3 regions of the Agromyces cucurbitae genome follow, and region 2 is predicted to be linked to each of the others. Evidence: predicted binding sites of a transcription regulator. Region 2 holds the regulator's gene; each other region holds the start of a gene.

What was found. Region 2 encodes HrcA, which represses chaperone genes, less so after heat shock. Its sites were predicted from a motif close to TTNGCACTCGNNNNNNNCGAGTGCNAA; they were not measured.
Region 1: the regulator HrcA is predicted to act here: its motif matches at 1,586-1,612, upstream of groL (chaperonin GroEL).
Region 3: the regulator HrcA is predicted to act here: its motif matches at 2,016-2,042, upstream of groES (co-chaperone GroES).

Annotation. Positions count from the first base shown of each region.
Region 1 covers NZ_JBYRES010000002.1:926,951-930,223, reverse strand. Annotated here, with positions in the region: gene groL (chaperonin GroEL) at 1-1,541, opposite strand, end outside; gene AC3RJ6_RS11095 (DUF3048 domain-containing protein) at 1,742-2,794, opposite strand; gene AC3RJ6_RS11090 (cold-shock protein) at 2,948-3,151, opposite strand.
Region 2 covers NZ_JBYRES010000003.1:576,337-579,609, forward strand. Annotated here, with positions in the region: gene dnaJ (molecular chaperone DnaJ) at 1-773, opposite strand, end outside; gene hrcA (heat-inducible transcriptional repressor HrcA) at 821-1,843, opposite strand; gene AC3RJ6_RS13965 (DUF4870 domain-containing protein) at 2,053-2,454, shown strand; gene AC3RJ6_RS13970 (DUF4870 domain-containing protein) at 2,571-2,951, shown strand; gene hemW (radical SAM family heme chaperone HemW) at 2,944-3,273, opposite strand, start outside.
Region 3 covers NZ_JBYRES010000002.1:757,162-760,434, reverse strand. Annotated here, with positions in the region: gene AC3RJ6_RS10395 (ABC transporter substrate-binding protein) at 1-308, opposite strand, end outside; gene rarD (EamA family transporter RarD) at 540-1,478, opposite strand; gene groES (co-chaperone GroES) at 1,628-1,924, opposite strand; gene AC3RJ6_RS10380 (class I SAM-dependent methyltransferase) at 2,096-3,273, shown strand, end outside.

The sequences.
Region 1 (3,273 bases), on a different contig from region 2:
GTGAGGAAGAGGCCGGCGATCGAGGCCGCGTTGAGCAGCGCCGAACGGGTCACCTTCACCGGGTCGTTGATGCCCGCCTCGAGCATGTCGACGTACTCGCCGGTCGCGGCGTTGAGGCCCTGGCCGGTCGGGAGGTTGCGCACCTTGTCGACGACGACGCCCGGCTCGAGGCCCGCGTTGAGCGCGATCTGCTTGAGCGGCGCGTCGATCGCGACGCGGACGATGTTCGCACCGGTCGCCTCGTCGCCCGTGAGCTCGAGCTTCTCGAAGGCGGTCTTGCCGGCCTGGATGAGGGCGACGCCACCACCGGCGACGATGCCCTCCTCGACGGCGGCCTTCGCGTTGCGGACGGCGTCCTCGATGCGGTGCTTGCGCTCCTTGAGCTCGACCTCGGTGGCCGCGCCCGCCTTGATGACGGCGACGCCGCCGGCGAGCTTGGCGAGGCGCTCCTGGAGCTTCTCGCGGTCGTAGTCGCTGTCGGTGTTGTCGATCTCCTTGCGGATCTGCGCGACGCGACCGGCGATGGCCTCCTCGTCACCGGCACCCTCGACGATGGTCGTCTCGTCCTTGGTGATGATGACCTTGCGGGCCTGGCCGAGCAGGTCGAGGGTGACGTTCTCGAGCTTGAGGCCGACCTCCTCCGAGATGACCTGGCCGCCCGTGAGGATGGCGATGTCCTGGAGCTGCGCCTTGCGGCGGTCGCCGAAGCCCGGGGCCTTGACGGCGACCGACTTGAAGATGCCGCGGATCTTGTTCACGATCAGGGTCGCGAGCGCCTCGCCGTCGACGTCCTCGGCGATGATGAGCAGCTGCTTGCCGGTCTGGATCACCTTGTCGACGATGGGCAGCAGGTCCTTGATGTTCGAGACCTTGCTGTTGACGATCAGGATGTACGGGTCCTCGAAGACCGCCTCCTGGCGCTCGGGGTCGGTGACGAAGTACGCCGACAGGTAGCCCTTGTCGAAGCGCATGCCCTCGGTCAGCTCGAGCTCGGTGCCGAAGGTGTTCGACTCCTCGACGGTGACGACGCCCTCCTTGCCGACCTTGTCGATCGCCTCGGCGATGAGCGCACCGATCTGCTCGTCGGCGGCCGAGATCGAAGCCGTGGCGGCGATCTCCTCCTTGGTCTCGACCTCCTTCGCGCTCGAGAGCAGCTCGGCCTCGACGGCCTGGACGGCCTTCTCGATGCCGCGCTTGAGCGAGATGGGGTCGGCGCCCGCGGCGACGTTGCGGAGGCCCTCGCGCACGAGCGCCTGGGCGAGCACGACCGAGGTCGTGGTGCCGTCACCGGCGACGTCGTCGGTCTTCTTCGCGACCTCCTTGACGAGCTCGGCGCCGATCTTCTCGTACGGGTCGTCGAGCTCGATCTCCTTGGCGATCGACACGCCGTCGTTCGTGATCGTGGGGGCGCCCCACTTCTTCTCGAGCACGACGTTGCGGCCGCGCGGGCCGAGGGTCACCTTGACCGCGTCGGCGAGCGTGTTGAGGCCACGCTCGAGGCCGCGGCGGGCCTCTTCGTCGAAAGCAATGATCTTTGCCATGTGTGTCTCTCGTCCCTTCTCGGACGTCTTCAAAGATTCGTGGTTTAGCACTCAAAACGAGTGAGTGCTAAGACGATTCTGGCACTCTCGTGCTGGGAGTGCAAGCGAGCGGGAGCCCGCTCCCGCACGCTCGCGGCGAACACGAGCCCTCCCGTCGACCGGGGGTCCCTGCATCCCGGATGCCGCCGGCCCGGCGCGATTCAGGAGGTGAACTCCACCGAGCCCGACTTCGGTACGAGCTCGATCCAGCTGTTGCCCGGTGCGAGCCGCAGCGGCGAGCCGTCGTCGGCCGTCAGGACGATCGGCGACGACTGCGAGTCCTTCTTCCAGGTGCCGTGCGCGGTTCGGCCCGCGCTCGACACCTGGACCTCGCCCGAACCGACCATCACCGTCTTCGGCACTTCGCCGTACCGCCAGTCGATGTCGACGCGCATCGTGACGACGTTCGTCGCACGCACCCGCTCGCCGCCCTCCTGGGTGTCGGCCTGCCCCTCCTGCGAGCGCAGCCAGCTCGTGGTGCCGGCGTCCCAGTCCCATGACGGATTGCGGGCGTCGGAGAAGACGATCGCGATCCGCTCGGTGGGCGTCGCCTTCAGGTCGGGGTCGGCGAGCGGGTCGGCCGTGCCGTAGGCGAACTGCACGGGCGGCGGCGCGAGCTTCGCATTGCGTGCGACGGCCTCCTTCGAACGCAGGATCACGTCGTGCGGACCCGGTCGCGCGTCGGCGCGGAAGAAGAGGCCGGTCTCGTCGTAGTCGAAGACGATGTTCTTGAGCCCGGTCGCCATCATCATCGCGACGAACTGGTCCTGTCCTCCCGAGTACGCGATGATGCCGCCGAGCGGCGTCACGATGTCGGGGTCCATCGGCCGGATCGACCGCACCGGGCCGACGGTGTCGGGCACGTCCGAGTGCCAGACCGCGACGTACCTGGTGAGGCCGCCCTCGACGAGCTCCTCGTAGACGAGGTCGGTGCGGTTGAGGGCGATCTGCGGCCGGGCCTCCTCGTGGTCGTCGATCTTGACGGCGAGCGAGGGGTGCGCCGGCGACGCCGGGTCGGTCTGCGTGCCCCGCAGCGGCGAGAACGCGATCGCGACGGGCTCGGAGGTGCCGACCGGTCGCGGTTCGGCCGTCGGGGTGGGCACCTCGGTCGGTTCGGGCGGCGAGCTCTGGCAGGCGGTCATGACGAGCGCAGCGACGGCGAGCGCGACCGCGGCGGCTGCGCGTCGTGCGCCAGGGCGGACCCCGTTCACCATGCCGTCATCGTAGCCACGACGACGGCCCGATCGACCCCGGAGCCGCCGAGACACGCCGCGCGATCCACCGCGCCGCCATCGGCCGGTTGGATCGCCCCGAGACACCGAACGCGCCGCCCCTCGGGCGGCGCGTTCGGGACGCTCGGATGAAGCTCAGGCCGGACGCACCGCCTCGGCCTGCGGCCCCTTCGCCCCGGTGCCGACCTCGAAGACGACCTGCTGGCCCTCTTCGAGCACCTTGTACCCGGCCATGTCGATGGCGGAGTAGTGGACGAAGACGTCCTGGCCGCCGTCATCGACGGTGATGAAGCCGTATCCCTTTTCAGCGTTGAACCACTTGACGGTTCCGTTCGCCATGTGTTGCTCCCATAACTGCAGTGTGTCGATCAGCACGTGCCTGTCGCCTGTACCGGGCCGGCTCAGTCGGAGCACCGGACGACGCCCCCGAAGGGCGCCGGCGCAGCACGCGCGCGAGCGAC
Region 2 (3,273 bases):
AGCAGGTCGTCGCCGTTGCGGCTGAAGACGTCGTGGTTCTTGACCTTGATCTCGAGGTACAGGTCGCCGTTGGGGCCGCCCGCGGGCCCCGCCTCGCCCGATCCGGGCATCTGCAGGCGAACGCCCGTGTCGACGCCGGCGGGGATGTCGACCGGCACGGTGCGACGGGCGCGCACGCGGCCCTGCCCCTGGCACGTCGCGCACGGCGTCGCGATGATCGTGCCGTAGCCGCGGCAGGTGCCGCACGGGCTCGACGTCATGACGTTGCCGAGCAGCGAGCGCACCTGGCGCTGGATCTGGCCCGAGCCGTGGCAGATGTCGCACGTCACGGGCGAGGTGCCCGGCTGGCAGCACGAGCCCTGGCAGGTCTCGCAGCGCACGGCGGTGTCGACCTCGATGTCGCGGTGGGTGCCGAAGATCACCTCGTCGAGTCCGACCTCGACCCGGATCAGGGCGTCCTGCCCGCGCTCGCGGCGCGACCGCGGTCCGCGGCTCTGCTGGCTCGCACCGAAGAACGTCTCGAAGATGTCGCCGAATCCGCCGAAGCCCTGGCCGTTGAAGCCGCCCTGGCCGCCGCCGAGGTCGTACTGCTGCCGTTGCTTCGGGTCGGAGAGCACGTCGTACGCGTGCGTCACCTCTTTGAAGCGCTCGGATGCCTCGGCGCCGGGATTCACGTCGGGGTGGAGTTCTCGCGCGAGACGGCGGTAGGCCTTCTTGATCTCGTCGGGGGTGGCGTCGCGGGAGACGCCGAGGACCTCGTAATGGTCGGCCACGGAGGGCTTGTCCTTTCGATTGCGCCGCCGGAACAGGCGGCGGCGGGTCAGTTCTCGCCGAGCGTGCGGGAGAGGTATCTGGCGACGGCGCGGACGGCCGCCATGCTGTTGGAGTAGTCCATGCGGGTCGGCCCGACGACGCCGAGGCGCGAGATGTCGCGACCCGGGATCTCGAACGCGCTCGAGACGATGGACGTCTCGCCGAGCCCGAACGAGGCGTTCTCGCGGCCGATGCGCACGGCGACGGCGTGCTCGTCGGTCGCCATCTCGCCGAAGAGCCTGAGCAGCACGACCTGCTCCTCGATCGCCTCGATGACGCCGAGGATCGACCCGGCGAAGTCCTGTTCGGTGCGCACGAGGTTCGCGGCGCCCGCGACGACGAGCCGGTCGCTGCGCTGCTGTCGCGCCTGGTCGGCGAGCGTCGCGGCGAGGGTGTGCAGCACGGCAGCATGACGGCGGTCGACGGCGTCGATCTCGCCCGACAGCAGCTCGGTGGCATCCGTCATCGTCGTGCCGGCGACGAGCTCGTTCAACCGGTGCCGGAGCGAGGCGAGCGTCTCGTCGTCGACGGGCTCCGCGAGCTCGGCGAGCCGCTGCTCGACCTGGCCCGAATCGGCGATGAGGATGCAGAGCACGCGCGTCGGCGCGAGCGCGACGAGCTCGACGTGGCGCACGCGGGCGCTCGCGAAGCTGGGGTACTGCACGACGGCGAGCTGCTTCGTGAGCTGCGAGATGAGGCGCACGGTGCGGGCGAGCAACTCGTCGAGGTCGCTCGACTCGCCGAGGAACGTCTCGATGGCCTGTCGCTGCGCCGCGGTCAGCGGTCGCACCTCGGTCAGCTGGTCGACGAAGACGCGGTACCCCTTGTCGGTCGGGATGCGACCCGACGAGGTGTGCGGGGCCGCGATCAGCTCCTCCTCTTCGAGGAGGGCCATGTCGTTGCGGATCGTCGCCGCCGAGACGCCGAACGCGTGCCGCTCGACGATCGTCTTGGAGCCGACGGGTTCACGCGAGGCGACGTAGTCCTGCACGATCGCGCGGAGCACGGCGAGACTGCGTTCGGAGACCATGACCCTCGCTTTCGTCGGCACCGCCGCCCGACGAGTGTTGGCACTCGACCGGCCCGACTGCCAATCATATCGCGACATCCGGTGAGACGTCTGGACCCGGCGTCGTTGCCGCGTGCCGGGCCGGGCGCTACCGTATGGATGTCCCGCGCGCCGCCCATCCTCCGGCGCGCCCGGACTCCCCCTCGAAACCCCGCCCGAAAGGCCTGCCCATGAGCGACTCCACCCCGCCCTCCGCCGCCGCGCCGCAGCCCGCGGCTCCGCTGTCCCACGAGCAGGACGTGCTCTGGGGCTCGCTCGCCCAGCTCGGCGGCATCCTCGGACCGCTGCCCTCGCTCATCATCTGGCTCGTGTTCAAGGACCGCGGTCCGTTCACGAACGTCGAGGCGAAGGAGGGCCTCAACTTCCAGATCACCGCCGTGCTCGCGTACATCGCGATCGTCATCGTGAACTCGGTGCTGCTGCTCGTGACCTTCGGCTTCTGGAGCTACGTCGCATGGCTCCTGCCGACCGCGCTCTGGGTGACGGTGATCGTGTTCTCGATCCTCGCCTACCTCACGGCGAAGGACGGCGTGCACTACCGCTACCCCTTCGCGATCCGGCTCATCAAGTAGCCGGTTCGCCGACGTATTGCCGAGCGCGCCGCGGGAACCCTTCCGCGGCGCGCTCGTCTGTGCCAGCATGACACCGACCCTGCGCCGCCGTCCGGCGGCCCGATCAAGGAGAGAACATGTCCGAGGGCACCCCGCCTCCCCCGCCCGCGAATCCCTATGAGCAGAACAAGCCGCTGAGCCCCTCCGACGAGAAGCTGTGGGCGACGCTGATCCACATCGGCGGCATCTTCTTCAGCTTCGTGCCCGCGCTCATCGGCTACCTGATCCTCAAGGACAAGGGGCCGTTCATCCGCGAGCACACCGCGACGGCGCTGAACTTCCAGATCACCATGGCGATCGCCTACGTGGTCGGCAGCATCCTGACGTTCGTGATCATCGGCATCTTCATCCTCATCGCCGTCTGGGTCGTGACGATCATCTTCAGCATCATCGCCGCGGTGAAGGCCAACCAGGGCCAGCCGTACACCTACCCGCTGTCGATCAAGTTCGTCAGCTGAGTCGTCGCACGACCGCGTCGGCCAGGAGCCGCCCTCTCCGCGTGAGCGTCAGCACGCCGGAGAGGGCGGCTTTCGCGTCGACGAGGCCGTCGGCGATGAGCCCCGCGACGGCGTGCCGCCCGCCCGCGTGCAGCGAGGCGATCTCGAGGCCCTCGCGGATCCGGGTCGCGAGGAGCACCCGCTCGGTCTCCCGCGTCGGCCCGTCGAGCACCTCGCGCCCGACGGCGGGCGAGACGCCCGAGGCCAGTCGGTCGGCGTACGCCGACGGATGCTTGGCGTTCCACCAGCGCACGCCACCCACGTGGCTGTGCGCCCCCGGCCC
Region 3 (3,273 bases), on a different contig from region 2:
GTGATGCCGAGGTCGGCGGCGTTGATGTCGTTCACCGCGAGCTGCGCGGCCGCGATCTGGGGCGGGCCGAGCACCGCGAGGGTGCCGGACTGCGGCGCGATCTGGCCGACCTTCAGCGTGAGGTCGCGGTCGCCGGCCTCGACGGGCTGGGCGTCGCCGGTGTCGGCGGGCTTCTCGCTCTCGGTCGACGACGGGGTGCCGCCTGAAGTGCACGCGGTGAGCAGGAGGGTGCTGACGCCGACGATGGCGAGACCCGTCCATGCAGCGCGCGCAGAACGCTTGGCCGAAGCCTTCGCGAAGACGCTCATGTTGCTCCTTGGGACTGAAGGAATTTCGTTACACGATCAAGCGCCGTAACGACGCCGTTGATCGACAGTATGCCGGGGCATCCCACCGAGACAAGTCACCCCGGTCACAACCCGGTAACACCGGCCGGATCGTTACCCGCTCGACACCTTTTCGGGGGTCGGACGCACGAAATCCGCGTCATACGACGGCATCCGCTGCGGAATCCGCCATCCTCGCGCCCTCGCGCGACGTCAGACCGGTTCGGCGAAGACGCGCCTCGCGGACCGGGCGCTGCGCACCAGGTCGAAGGTGAGCACGGCGAGCGCGACCCAGACGAGGCCGAACCCGATCCAGCGCTCGGGCGGCATCGGCTCGCCCAGCACCGCGACGCCGACGATGAACTGGATGAACGGCGCGAAGTACTGGATGAAGCCCATGTAGATGAGCGGCAGCCGCCGCGACGCCGCCGCGAAGAGCAGCAGGGGCACCGCCGTGACGACGCCCGCGAGCGAGAGCAGCACGGCGTGCCACGCACCGTAGGCGCCCATCGTGAGCCCCTCCTGCGCCGCGATCCACCACAGCTGCACGCCCGCCACGGGCGCGAGCCAGAGCGTCTCGAGCGTGAGCCCCGAGACGGCGTCGACGCGCGGGCCGACGCGCTTCTTGATGAGCCCGTAGAAGCCGAACGAGAACGCGAGCAGCAACGCGATCCACGGGAACTGCCCGTGCCCGACGGCGAGCACGACGACCGCGACCATCGAGATGCCGACGGCGACCCACTGGGTCGGATTGAGGCGTTCCCGCAGGATGAGCACGCCGAGGAAGATGGTCACGATCGGGTTGATGAAGTACCCGAGCGACGCCTCGACGACCTGCTCGTTCACCGCCGCGTAGACGTAGGTCTCCCAGTTCACGAAGATGAGGGCGCCGGCCGCGGCCATCGTGAAGAGCACGCGCCGGTTGCGCAGGAGCGCGATGAACTTCGGCCAGCCGCGCGTCACCGTGATGAGCAGCGCGCAGAAGACGAGCGACAGCAGGATGCGCCAGGCGACGATCTCGACCGAGCCGGTCGGCTGCAGCGCGATGAAGTAGATGGGCAGCACGCCCCACAGCAGGTACGCGGAGATCGCGTAGCCGAGACCCGGTCGGCTGATCGCGCCGTGTTCGGCGTGTGCGGAGCGGGAATTCACCGATACAGCCTACGCCCGCCGGCCGGCCCGGCCGAATCGATTCGACATCGGATGCCTCGGGCTCGCGCACCTCGGCCGCATCGCCGCAAGGAACGGCGAACGGCCCGGATGCCGAAGCATCCGGGCCGTTCGCGCCGGGTTCGAGTCGCTCAGCGAACGACGACCGCGAGCACGTCGCGGGCCGAGAGCACGAGGAAGTCCTCGCCGCCGAACTTGACCTCGGTGCCGCCGTACTTCGAGTAGATGACCTTGTCGCCGACCGCGACGTCGAGCGGGACGCGGTTGCCGTTGTCGTCGATGCGACCGGGGCCCACGGCCACGACCTCGCCCTCCTGCGGCTTCTCCTTCGCGGTGTCGGGGATGACGAGACCCGACGCCGTGGTCTGCTCGGCCTCGACCTGCTTGATGACGATGCGATCCTCGAGCGGCTTGATGGAAACCGACACGGTTGACCCCTTTTCTAGACGAATGCCGTCTTTTGACGAAGACTGGTTAGCAGCCTCAGAGCGAGAGTGCTAAAGCGAGTCTAGGCGCGTTCTGGCACTCGTGCAACGTGAGTGCCAATGCCGTTCACGCGAGGCGAACAGGGGTCTCCCGCGCGATGCTAGCGTTGCCGCGTGGAACGCTCCGACCTCGTCGAACTGCTCTCCCCCGAGGGGCTGCGACTGCTCGACGCCCTCCCCGCATGGGACTCGAAGGCCGACATCGTGAAGACCGTCGCCGAGCTCCGGCGGCAGGGGTACGACGCGGGCCTCGTCGCGGCCGTGCTCAGCCAGTCGAAGCTGCGCGCGAAGGCGGCATCCAAGTTCGGCCCCTTCGCCGACCGCATGCTGTTCACCGAGGCGGGCCTCGAGCAGGCGACCCGACTGCAGGTCGCGGCGCTGCACGCCGGACGGTTCTCCCGTGCCGGGGTGCGCCACGTCGCCGACCTGGGCTGCGGCATCGGCGGCGACGCGCTCGCGATGGCCGCGATCGACCTCGAGGTCACGGCGGCCGATGCCGACGAGGTGACGGCGGCGATCGCGGCCTTCAACCTCACGCCATTCCCGCACGCCCGCGTGCTGCATTCGCGAGCCGAGGACGTCGCGCTCGGCGGCATCGACGGCGCGTGGCTCGACCCGGCGCGGCGCACCACGGCGGGCGGCACCACGACGCGCATCGCGGATGCCTCGGCGTATTCGCCGAGCCTCGACTTCGCGTTCGGGCTGGCCGACCGCATGCCCGTCGGCGTGAAGCTCGGCCCGGGCACCGACCGCGACGTCGTGCCGGCCGGTGCCGAGGCGCAGTGGGTCTCGGTCGACGGCGACGTCGTCGAGCTCGGCGTCTGGCTCGGCGCGCTCGCCCGCCCCGGCATCGGGCGCTCGGCGCTCGTCATCCGCGGCGACGCGGCCCACGAGCTCGTCGCGCCGGCCGACAGCGAGGACGCCCCCGACGGTCCCCTCGGCGACTACGTCTACGAGCCCGACGGCGCGGTCATCCGGGCGCGCCTCATCGGCGACCTCGCGCGCGCGAACGGCGCGTGGATGCTGAGCCCCGGCATCGCCTACCTCACCGCCGACACGGCGTTCGACTCGCCGTTCGCGCGGGGCTTCCGAGTGCTCGATCGCCTGCCCGCCGACGAACGGGGCCTGCGCCAGGCGCTGCAGGCGCGCGGCATCGGCACCGTCGAGATCAAGAAGCGGGGCGTCGACGTCGACCCCGCGGCGCTGCGCACCCGGTTGAAGCTGAAGGGCTCCGACCGCGCGACGATCGTGCTCACGCGCGAGCAGGGCCGCCACGTGGCGCTGCTCGTCGA